DNA from 2 places in the Arthrobacter sp. TE12231 genome. Region 1 is predicted to be linked to the other one. Evidence: riboswitches for the same ligand, from Rfam matches in the RefSeq annotation. Region 1 holds a riboswitch; the other holds the start of a gene.
What was found. Region 1 has a riboswitch for S-adenosylmethionine ahead of ACVWYS_RS05300 (aminotransferase class V-fold PLP-dependent enzyme). Riboswitches for the same ligand answer to the same signal wherever they lie in the genome.
Positions count from the first base shown of each region.

Region 1 (5,390 bases):
TACCTCGGCGAGGTCGGTGGCGGCGGCCACGATTTCGGCCTGCAGCCAGAAGGCGCGGCGCCAGAACGGCTTGAGCCGCTCGCCCAGGATCTCCGGCAGGCTCTTGCCGGTGACAACCCCGAGCTTGGCGGACTGGTACTGGACCAGGACGGCCATGATGTTGGCGACCACCAGGACCCACACCAGAAGGTAGCCGTACTTCGCGCCGGCGGTGAGGTTGGCGGCCACGTTTCCGGGGTCGACGTAGGCGATCGACGCCACGAACGCCGGGCCCAGCAGGCCGATCAGCGCCTTGTGGGCACCCGGATGTTTATAGGTGCGGGCGCCCTGCGGCGGTTGTTCGTGTCCCTTTACGTCCAACACTGACAGCTCCCGTGATTGGCGCGTCCTCGTTGACGCGGCGGCCGGCGCCGGCGGGAAAATGGCCGGCGTCAAAGTTTTGTCAGCCTACAAGAAATTATTAGGCATACCGAAACAATAAGCCCCATTGGCCTTCCCCTGCAATCCGGACCGGGGTCAGGCCCGGATGGCACGCCACGTCTGCGTCAGGTAGGGCAGCCGGAGGATCTCGCCGGGGGCATGGCCCAGGTGATCGTTCAGGTACCAGTCGAGGTTTGCCATGACCTTGGCCCGGGTGGCCTCCGACGCTGCGAGATAGTAGCTGCGGGACTTCGCCAGCTCCTTGATGTCCTCCGCGGTGACAGCGTCTTCCCAGCGGGTCAGGTGGCTCTCCAACGCGGTGAACTCGGGGCCCACGGGCGGCCGGAAGTGCGGTTTGTGGACATCCCCGGCGTGCATGATGCGGGAGAGCCGGTGTACCCACGGCACAGCGGTGTCCAGCTGGTTCCAGACCAGGCCCAGGACTCCGTGTGGCCGGAGGATCCGGGCGATCTCGGTGCTGGCCAGGCGGGGATCGCACCAGTGCCAGGCTTGGGCGACAGTGACGAGATCAAAGGCTCCCGGCTCGAGGCCCGTGTGCTCCGCGGTACCCTCGACGGCCGTAACCTCCGGCAGGGCCCGGCGCAGCTGCTCGAGCATGTCGGCGGAGGGGTCCACCGCCACCGTGTGCAGTCCCCGTGCGGCCAGGAGGGCGGTGAACTTGCCGGTGCCGGCGCCAATGTCCGCGGCGTCCTTGGCCCCCGCCGGGATCAGCCAGTCGGCCGATTCCTGCGGATAGCCCGGGCGGACGCGGTCGTAGTGCTCTCCGCCGTCCTGGAAGCTCTGTCCGAGTTCCTGGCGCCGTTGACTGTGCAGCTTGGGCCCGGCGTGCAATTTGGGCCTGCCGTGCATTTTGGGCACGCTGTGCAACGTGCTATCTCCTTCGGGGAAGGTCCTGCCGGTTCAGGTACCTTTCGAATTTACCGCACCGGCGCAGTGCCTGATCCCCAGCGCCTAGTCAGTAGTGCCCGGTCAGCAGTGCCCGGTCCAAGCAGTGCCTAGTCCAGGGTGCACGGCGCGGCGCCGGCAGTGCCCGGCGTGTTCGGCGCCCAGTGCGGGTAGCTGCGGGTGTCATTGGCCGGCACCCAGCGGCCGGCATCCACCACGTAATCCCAGCCGAGCCCTGTTTGCCGCAGTTGCCGCAGGCCGGCCAGCAGGCGCTCGGCGTCCTCCAGCCGGGATCCCAGGCCAAAGCTGGCCCGCAGGGAGCCGGCGGGCAGGCCGAGCCGCTTGAGCAGCGGGTGGGCGCAGAAGCGGCCGTCGCGCAGGCCGATCCCGTGTTCGGCCGACAGGTAGGCGGCCACCAGCCCGGCGTCGTAGCCCTCCACGGAGAAGTTCACGACGCCGATGGTGCCTGCGCCCGGCTGACCGTCGGCAAGCGACGAGTCGGCAGACGAGTCGGCGAAGATCTGGTGTACGGTCACGCCCTCGATGCGCCGGAGGCCTTCGACCAGGAAGGACCGGATGGCGTCCTCGTGGGCGTACCACTGTGCCGGGTCCAGCTCTGCGATCACTTGGGTGGCGCGGGCCAGCGCGGCCGCGCCCAGGACGTTCGGCGAGCCGCCCTCGTGCCGGGCCGGTCCGGTGGTCCAGCTGACGGAGTCGAGCCGGGCGTCGCGGACGGCGCCGCCGCCAGCCAGGTGCGGGGTGCCGGCGTCGAGCCAGTCCGTGCGCCCCACCAGCACGCCCGTTCCGAACGGGGCGTAGAGCTTGTGACCCGAGAAGGCGAGGTAGTCGACGTCGTCGGCGGCGATATCGATCCGCCGGTGCGGCGCCAGCTGCGCTGCGTCGACGACGATCCTGGCGCCGTACTCGTGCGCCAGCGCGGCGAGGGCGCGGATCGGCAGGATCTCGCCGGTGACATTGGAGGCGCCCGTAACGGCCAACAGGCTCACACCGCCGCGTGCGAGCTCGTCCCGCAAGCGGTCGATGGTGGCCGCGAGGGTGGGCGCGGCCACGACGCTGCGGTGCGGGACGTTCTGCCAGGGCAGGAGGTTCGCGTGGTGTTCGATGTCGAGGTAGATGACCTCGCCGGCGGGCCGGCCGTCCTGCAACGGCAGGCACCCGGCCAGCAGGTTCAGGGAATCGGTGGTGTTGCGGGTGAAGATGACGGAATCGTCCGGCCGGCCGCCCACGAAGTCCCGCACGATGTCCCGGGCGTTCTCGTAGACCGAGGTGCTGATCTGGGAGGCGTAGCCGGCACCGCGGTGGACGCTGGCGTAGTACGGCAGGATTTCGTTCAGGTAGGCCGAGACAACGGACAGGGCCGGGGCGGAGGCGCCGTAATCGAGGTTGGCGTAGCGGGCGTGGCCGCCCTTGATCAGCGGGGACTGGATCTCGGCGCCCGTGACGGCGGCGAGCGGGCGTGCGGCGGCGGCAAACCGTGCGTCGACTTCGGGGGCGGCGGGGAAAATGGCAGTTGTCATGGGACCTCACTCGAACAGGACCCCACATCGTGGGAATCCGCGCTTGCCGGGTCCGTTCCGGACCGGCCAGGTCGTCACCCGGGGCACCCCACCGCGACTGGAGGGTTGCCGGCCAGCAAACCGGGGTTTAGCGCTGGCACTCGTGACCTGCATCGAGCGTAGGACATCGGTGCAGCCGGGGAAAAGGCGGCCTCCGAATGTGAAGCGTTTTGTTACGTGCGCGCCGCAATGCGCACGTCGGCCGAAGAAACGACGGCGGCGGCCCCGGAATGGGGGCCGCCGCCGTCGTTTGTTCGATTGTTGAGAAAGGTCGGACGATCCTAGAGGAAGTCGTCGAGTCCGGGGTTGAGCCGCTTGAGCACTTCCGAGTGGAGGATCGAGTTGGTGGCCAGGGCGTTGCCACCGAAGGGGCCGTCCTCGCCCTCGAGCGAGGTGAAGCGGCCGCCGGCTTCGGTGACGATCGGCACGAGGGCGGCCATGTCGTAGAGGTTCAGTTCGGGTTCGCAGGCGATATCCACCGCACCCTCGGCCACGAGGCAGTAGGACCAGAAATCACCATAGGCGCGGGTGCGCCACACTTCCTCGGTGAGGCCCAGGAACTCGTCCAGGTTTCCGCGTTCCTTCCAGCCGCCGAGGCTGGAGTAGGACAGCGACGCGTCCTCGAGCTTGGAAACGTTGGACACCTTCAGCCGGGTGGCGGAGGCCAGGGAGCGGCCGGTGTAGGCGCCCGCGCCCTTGGCCGCCCACCAGCGCTTGCCCAGGGCCGGCGCACTGACGACGCCGACCACCGGTTCGCCCTCGTCAACGAGGGCGATCAGGGTGGCCCAGACCGGGACGCCGCGGACGAAATTCTTGGTGCCGTCGATCGGGTCAATGATCCAGCGCCGGGAGCCGTGGCCCGAGCTGCCGAATTCCTCGCCCAGGACCGCGTCGCGCGGCCGGGAGCGGGAGAGCTGGCCGCGGATGGCCTCTTCGGCGGATTTGTCGGCGTCGGTGACCGGGGTGAGGTCGGGCTTCGTCTCGATCCGAAGGTCGAGCGCCTTGAAGCGGCTCATGGTCTGGGAATCGACGGAATCTGCCAGGACATGGGCAAGGCGCAGGTCATCGTTGTAGCTCGAATCGGTTTGGCTCATGGTTCCAAACTACCGTCTAAGCGGGCGGGCCGCCGGGAGGCCGCGGTGCTGCGCCGCGGGCCGGTGAGGGGCCGGATTAGGACACAGTGCCGAGTTCCTTGGTGTCCTGCGCTTCCATCCGCGGGTCTGTGCCCAGCAGCCGGCGCAGGGAGGCCAGCCTTGCCGGCCCGGAGGGACCCGCATGCCCGGCCGCAACCCATGCATCGACGCCGCAGTTGACGGCGGTGGAGTCGTGCTTGCAGCCGCGTTCGCAATCGTCCGTGCCCGGTTCCAGGTCCGGGAAGGACCTCAGGATCCGGTCCGGATCCACGTGGGCCAGCCCGAAGGACCGGATGCCGGGGGTGTCGATGATCCAGCTGCCGGCCGGGGCATCGTTGACTTTTAGCGCCAGCGCGGAGGAAGACGTATGGCGGCCGCGGCCGGTCACCGCGTTGACGCCTCCGGTGGCACGTTCGGCCCCGGTCAGTGCGTTGACCATGGTGGATTTGCCGACGCCGGAATGGCCCAGCATGACGGTGACCTTGCCGTCGAGGTAGCCGCGGAGCTGGGAGACGGCGTCCTTGTCGAGCCGGGCCGAAAGGCCGTCGTCGGAGCGGGCGTCGATGCCTGATGCGGCGGAGTCCGCCGTCTTGGAGATGATGACGGGGAAGTCGAGGTGCGTGTAATTGGACAACAGCTCGGCGGGATCCTTGACGTCGGCCTTGGTGACGAGCAGCAGCGGCTCAATGCCGGCGTCGTACGCGGCCACGAGCGCGCGGTCGATGAAACCGGTCCGGGGCTCGGGATTGGCCGCCGCCACCACCACCACGAGCTGGTCGGCGTTGGCCACAACGGCCCGTTCGATCGGGTCCGTGTCATCGGCACTGCGGCGCAGCAGCGTCTTGCGGTCCAGGATCTTCACCAGCCGGGCGAGGGTGTCAGGTTCACCGGTAACGTCCCCGACGAGGGAGACGAAGTCGCCGGCCACCACGGGATTGCGGCGCAGTTCCCGGGCCCGTGCGGCGATGATCTTGCGTTCCCCGGGGGTGCCTTCGCCGACGACGGCGGTGTAGCGGCCGCGGTCAACGGTGATGATGCGGCCCGTGACGGCGTCGTCGTAGCTGGGCCGGTCCTTGGTGCGGGGCCGGGAGCCCTTCTTGTTCGGACGGATCCGGACATCGGACTCGTCCCAGGAATCAGTGCTGCGTGCCACCGGCGCCGTCCTCGTCCGCGGTGGGTCCCTGCGCCAGCATGGCTTCCCAGAGCCGTGGGAAGTCGGGCATCGTCTTGGCCGTGGTGGCGATGTCCTCGACCTCGACGCCCGGCACGGCCAGGCCGAGGATGGCGCCGGCCGTGGCCATGCGATGGTCTGCGTAGCTGTGCACGACGCCGCCGTGCAGCTTGGCGGGCCGGA
Region 1 is NZ_JBSSFS010000001.1:1,163,773-1,169,162, forward strand. It holds gene ACVWYS_RS05290 (Nramp family divalent metal transporter) at 1-363, opposite strand, end outside; gene ACVWYS_RS05295 (class I SAM-dependent methyltransferase) at 517-1,290, opposite strand; gene ACVWYS_RS05300 (aminotransferase class V-fold PLP-dependent enzyme) at 1,437-2,864, opposite strand; SAM riboswitch class IV at 2,899-3,012, opposite strand; gene hisN (histidinol-phosphatase) at 3,185-3,997, opposite strand; gene rsgA (ribosome small subunit-dependent GTPase A) at 4,074-5,189, opposite strand; gene aroA (3-phosphoshikimate 1-carboxyvinyltransferase) at 5,173-5,390, opposite strand, start outside.

Region 2 (5,390 bases), 1.7 Mb from region 1:
CAGCGCCCTGCTTCGCGGCAGCTACCACCTCTACCAGGGGTTCGGGCCGTTTATCGGCAACGCGGTGATGGGCGTGGTCTTCGCCCTGGTTTACACCCGCACCAAGCGGGTGATGCCCCTCGTGATCGCCCACGCCATCCTGGATACCGTGGCGTTCGTGGGATTCAGCCTGTTCGGCAAGGCCGTGGGCCTGGGCTGAGGCGCCCACAAAGCAACGCGGGAGAGTCGGCACTTAAAATATATCGGCCGCCATCTCGCGGGTGACAACGTTGGCACCCGCGGGATGGCGGCCGAAGTGTGGGGCAGGTGGAGCGTTAGATCGTGACCGCCCCGGAGGCGGTCTCGAAGGTGACGGAGAGGATTCCGGGCGTGCCGTGCGGCGCGAGCCAGTTCACGGCCACGTCTTCCAGCGGCTTTTCCACGGGCTCGCCAAGCCATTCCGTGACGCGCTCTGCCGAACCGGCAATGGTCAGCGCGGACATCTTGACGTCGCTTGCGTAGGCATTGGAGGGGTGAAGCTCCGGGTCACCCTCCCACTTGAGCATGTAGGGCACCTGCGGGTCGGCGATGAGGCCCAGGATGCCGATCTGCTTCCAGACCAGTTCGCGGCCGTCGGGGAACTTCCGGTTGCCGTTCACGGCGGCGCGGCCCAGCCGCTCCTCGAACGGGCCGAGGTCGTCAACTTCGACGCACCAGCCCATCCAGCCGCCGCCGGCCTCGGAGCGTGCCCGGACTGCCTGGCCGAAGGGGGCCTTGTCCGATGCCGGGTGGTTCAGGACCTCCACGACCTCGACATACTTGTGTCCCGCGAGCGGGATAATCATGTTGCGTGTCCCGAAACGGGGGTGCACTCCACCCTTCACGGCTTCGACGCCGAGGGCAGACGCAATACGTTCAGTGGTGGCTGCCAAGCCATCGTGTTCACAGGCGTAAGAAACGTGATCCATGCGCATGCCCTCATCTTGGCACTTTGTGATGGACCTCTCAGCTTAGGCTTGCCTTACCATGATGGGATGTCTCGGGGTGTCTGGAGGCCGGCGTGCCCGTCGTCTTCATGTTCGTCATAAAGCTATCCAGCGGCCTGCCGCCATTCCTACACTGAACCAAGGTCATGAGTGCCAGCGCAAAGCCCCGGCTTGCTGGCCGGCAACCCTCGTATCGCGGTGGGGTGCCCCGGGTGAAGACCTGGCCGTCCGGCGCCCGCCGGAGGGCAAGCGCGGCGCCTGTGCCGGCCTGGGCCGATGGCCCGGGCGGTGCTGTGCCCAGTCCCGACAGGAGCAATAATGTCCACTGCCTGGTCCTTCGAAACCCGCCAGATCCACGCCGGCCAGGAGCCGGACTCCGCCACCGGCGCCCGGTCCCTCCCGATCTACCAGACGACGTCGTTCGTGTTCCCGAGCGCCGAAAGCGCCGCGAACCGCTTCGCCCTCGCTGAACTTGCCCCCATTTACACCCGGATCGGCAACCCCACGCAGGACGCGGTGGAACAGCGCGTGGCCAGCCTGGAAGGCGGCCTCGCCGCCCTGCTGCTCAGTTCCGGCCAGGCCGCCGAGACGTTCGCGATCCTCAACATCGCCGAGGCCGGGGACCACGTGGTCGCCAGCCCCAGTCTCTACGGCGGCACCTACAACCTGCTCGCGCACACGTTGAAGAAGTTCGGTATCTCCGTGACCTTCGTTGCGGACCCCGACAACCTGGACCAGTGGCGCGAGGCCGTCCGGCCCAACACGAAGCTGTTCTTCGGCGAAGTGGTCTCCAACCCCCGCCAGGACGTGCTGGACATCGAGGGCGTTTCCAAGGTGGCCCACGAGGCCGGCGTGCCCCTGATTGTCGACAACACCCTGTCCACCCCCTACCTCATCCGGCCGATCGAGTGGGGCGCGGACATCGTGGTCCATTCCGCCACCAAGTACCTCGGCGGCCACGGCGCCGCGATCGCCGGCGTGATCGTGGATTCGGGCAAGTTCGACTTCGGCAAGGACCCCGAACGGTTCCCCGGCTTCAACACCCCGGACCCCACCTACAACGGACTGGTCTACGCCCGCGACCTCGGCGCCGGCGGCGCGCTCGGGGCCAACCTCTCCTACATCCTCAAAGCCCGGGTCCAGCTCCTGCGCGACCTCGGCTCCGCCGTGTCCCCGTTCAACGCCTTCCTCATCGCCCAGGGCATCGAGACCCTTAGCCTGCGCGTTGAACGCCACGTGGCCAACGCCACCAAGGTGGCCGAATGGTTGGAGGCGCGGGACGACGTCGAATCCGTCGCCTACGCCGGGCTGCCATCCAGCCCCTGGTACGAGCGCGGGCGCAAGTACGGGCCCAAGGGGACCGGCGCCGTCGTCGCGTTCAACATCGCCGGGGGAGCGGAGGCCGGCAAACGCTTCGTTGATGCCCTCGAGCTGCACTCGCACGTCGCGAACATCGGCGACGTCCGCTCTCTCGTGATCCACCCGGCGTCGACCACCCACAGTCAGCTCTCGCCCGAGCAGCAGGCCGTGGCCGGCGTGAACCCCGGCCTGGTGCGGCTCTCGGTCGGACTGGAACACATTGACGACATCCTCGCGGACCTCGACGCCGGATTCCGTGCGGCCAAGAGCGCCTAGCTCCACCGGACAACCGGCGGCCGGCCTCCCGCGGACGGGGAGTGCCGGCCTCCGGCTGTCACACGGAAGTCACAATCTTCGTCATTTCCGCACGCTGTTTCGTACACTCATACAAGGTCATGAGTGCCAGCGACAGCCCCGGCTTGCTGGCCGGCAACCCTCCATTTGCGGCGGGGTGCCCCGGGTGAAGACCTGGCCTGCCGGTCAGCTGACGGCAGGCAAGCGCGAAGTTAGGTCCTCATATGACGATTGCCGTCACCCGCAGTGGTGAACCCGAAACCAAACCAATCCGGAACTCCGTTTCCGCAAGACCCGCCGCCCAAGCTGCCCGGGTGCCGGACGGGACCGTCCAGTACCTCAGGATCGGTGACCTGCAGCTCGAATCCGGGGTCCAGCTGCCGGATGTGGTCCTCGGCTTTGAGACGTGGGGGACGCTGAACGCCGATGCCTCCAACGCCGTCCTCATTGAACATGCCCTGACCGGCGACACCCATGTGACCCGCGGTGCCAGCGAGGAACCCGGCTGGTGGGAACAATTGGCCGGACCCGGGGCCCCCGTGGATACGGACAAGTACTTCGTCGTATCGATCAACATCCTGGGCGGCTGCTACGGCTCCACGGGACCCTCCACGCCGGCCCCCGACGGCCGCCCCTGGGGATCGAGGTTCCCGCTCGTGACTCTGCGGGACACGACCTCCGCCGAGGCGCGGCTGGCCGATGCCCTGGGCATCGACAGCTGGTACGCCGTGCTGGGCGGTTCGCTCGGCGGCGCGCGCGCCCTTGAGTGGGCCGTGACCCACCCCTCGCGGGTCCGGCGCTGCGCCGTGATTTCCGTCGGCGCCAGCAGCACCGCAGAACAGATTGCCTTCGCTCAGGCCCAGACCCTGGCCATCCGCCAGGACCCGAACTTCAACGGCGGGGACTACTACGGCGGCCCGGAACCCGAAGCGGGGCTCGCCCTCGCCCGCCGGATCGCGCACATCACCTACCGCTCCGCGGCCGAGCTCGACGGCCGGTTCGGCCGGAACGCCCAGGAGTCCGAGGCGCCCCTGCAAGCCGGATCGCTGGCCGGGCGCGGACGCTATCAGGTCGAAAGCTACCTGGACCACCAGGGCAACAAACTGGTCCGGCGTTTTGATGCCAACAGCTACATCGCCATCACCGAGGCGCTCATGAGCCACGACGTCTGCCGCGGACGCGGAAGCCTCCGGGACTCCCTGGCCCCGGCCACGGCCGAGTTCCTGGTGGCGGCCGTGGACTCGGACCGCCTGTACTTCCCCGCCCAGTCCCGTGCACTGGCCGAGGCCCTGCCGGGGGGCCCCGAGCTGCACATCATCGAGGCGCCGATCGGCCACGACGGCTTCCTCACCGAAATCGGGCAGCTCAGCGGCCAGTTGCGGAGCAATTTCTTCGCCTAGCCGCCCCTCACGGCTGTGCATTTTTGCAGATGCTCCCTGCACTAATGGTCGTTGTGGCTCAGGGCTCCGGGAACCATACTCGTTGGGAATAACGCTGTGTGTGCTAATTCACACAACATCTCAGCCCAATGGTCCACGGGGTGTCGAAGGCGACACCGAAGGAGTTCTCATGAGCACGGAAAACGCTGCCGCGACGCGCGCAGGCGAGCCCGACGTCAAGACGTCCGGCTTGAAGAAGGTGGTGGCGGCCTCCATGGCCGGCACCGTGGTGGAATGGTACGAATTCTTCCTCTACGCATCCGCGGCCACGCTGGTCTTTGGCAAGGCCTTCTTCCCGAATTCGCAGACCGAACTGGACGGAATCCTCGCGGCGTTCCTCACGTACGCCGTCGGCTTCGTTGCCCGCCCGATCGGCGGGATCGTCTTCGGCCACTTCGGCGACAAGTTCGGCCGCAAGCAGCTGCTCCAGCTCAGCATCATCCTGGTGGGCGTGTCCACGTTCCTGATGGGCTGCCTGCCCACCTTCGCGCAGATCGGCTACTGGGCCCCGGCGCTGCTGGTCTTCCTTCGCTTCGCCCAGGGCTTCGCCGTCGGCGGGGAATGGGGCGGCGCCGTCCTGCTCGTCGCGGAACACAGCCCCAGCAAGTCCCGCGGCTTCTGGGCCAGCTGGCCGCAGTCCGCTGTTCCGCTGGGCAACCTCTTCGCCACCGCGGTGCTGTTCATCCTGTCCTCCGTGCTGTCCTCGGCGGACTTCCTTAGCTGGGGCTGGCGGGTCGCCTTCTGGCTCTCCGCCGTGATCGTCCTCATCGGTTACTACATCCGCACCAAGGTCAGCGACGCCCCGATCTTCCTGGAAGCACGCAAGGAAGTTGAGGCAGGGCACAAGGGCTACGGCGTTGCCGAGGTCTTCCGCCGCTACCCCCGCGGCGTGTTCACCGCGATGGGCCTGCGCTTCGCGGAGAACATCCTGTACTACCTCGTGGTCACCTTCTCAATCACCTACCTCAAGACGGTGGTCCACGCCGACACCGCCCGGATCCTGCTGCTCCTGCTCGTGGCCCACTTCATCCACTTCTCCGTGGTGCCCATGGTCGGCCGGCTCTCGGACAGGGTGGGCCGCAAGCCCGTCTACATGGCCGGCGCCGTTCTGGGTGCGACCTGGGGCTTCTTCGCCTTCCCGATGATGGACACCGGAAACGATCTGATCATCCTCGCCGCGGTCATCATCGGCCTGCTCTTCCACGCCCTGATGTACGCCGGGCAGCCGGCCATCATGGCCGAGATGTTCCCGACCCGGATGCGGTACTCCGGCGTGTCCCTCGGTTACCAGGTGACCTCGATCGTGGCCGGTTCGCTCGCGCCGATCATCGCC
Region 2 is NZ_JBSSFS010000001.1:2,849,833-2,855,222, reverse strand. It holds gene ACVWYS_RS12925 (CPBP family intramembrane glutamic endopeptidase) at 1-199, shown strand, start outside; gene ACVWYS_RS12920 (VOC family protein) at 315-953, opposite strand; SAM riboswitch class IV at 1,108-1,223, shown strand; gene ACVWYS_RS12915 (bifunctional o-acetylhomoserine/o-acetylserine sulfhydrylase) at 1,284-2,600, shown strand; SAM riboswitch class IV at 2,716-2,831, shown strand; gene metX (homoserine O-acetyltransferase MetX) at 2,843-4,018, shown strand; gene ACVWYS_RS12905 (MFS transporter) at 4,188-5,390, shown strand, end outside.
Region 2: linked by a shared signal. The riboswitch ahead of metX (homoserine O-acetyltransferase MetX) and the one ahead of ACVWYS_RS05300 (aminotransferase class V-fold PLP-dependent enzyme) in region 1 are both predicted to bind S-adenosylmethionine.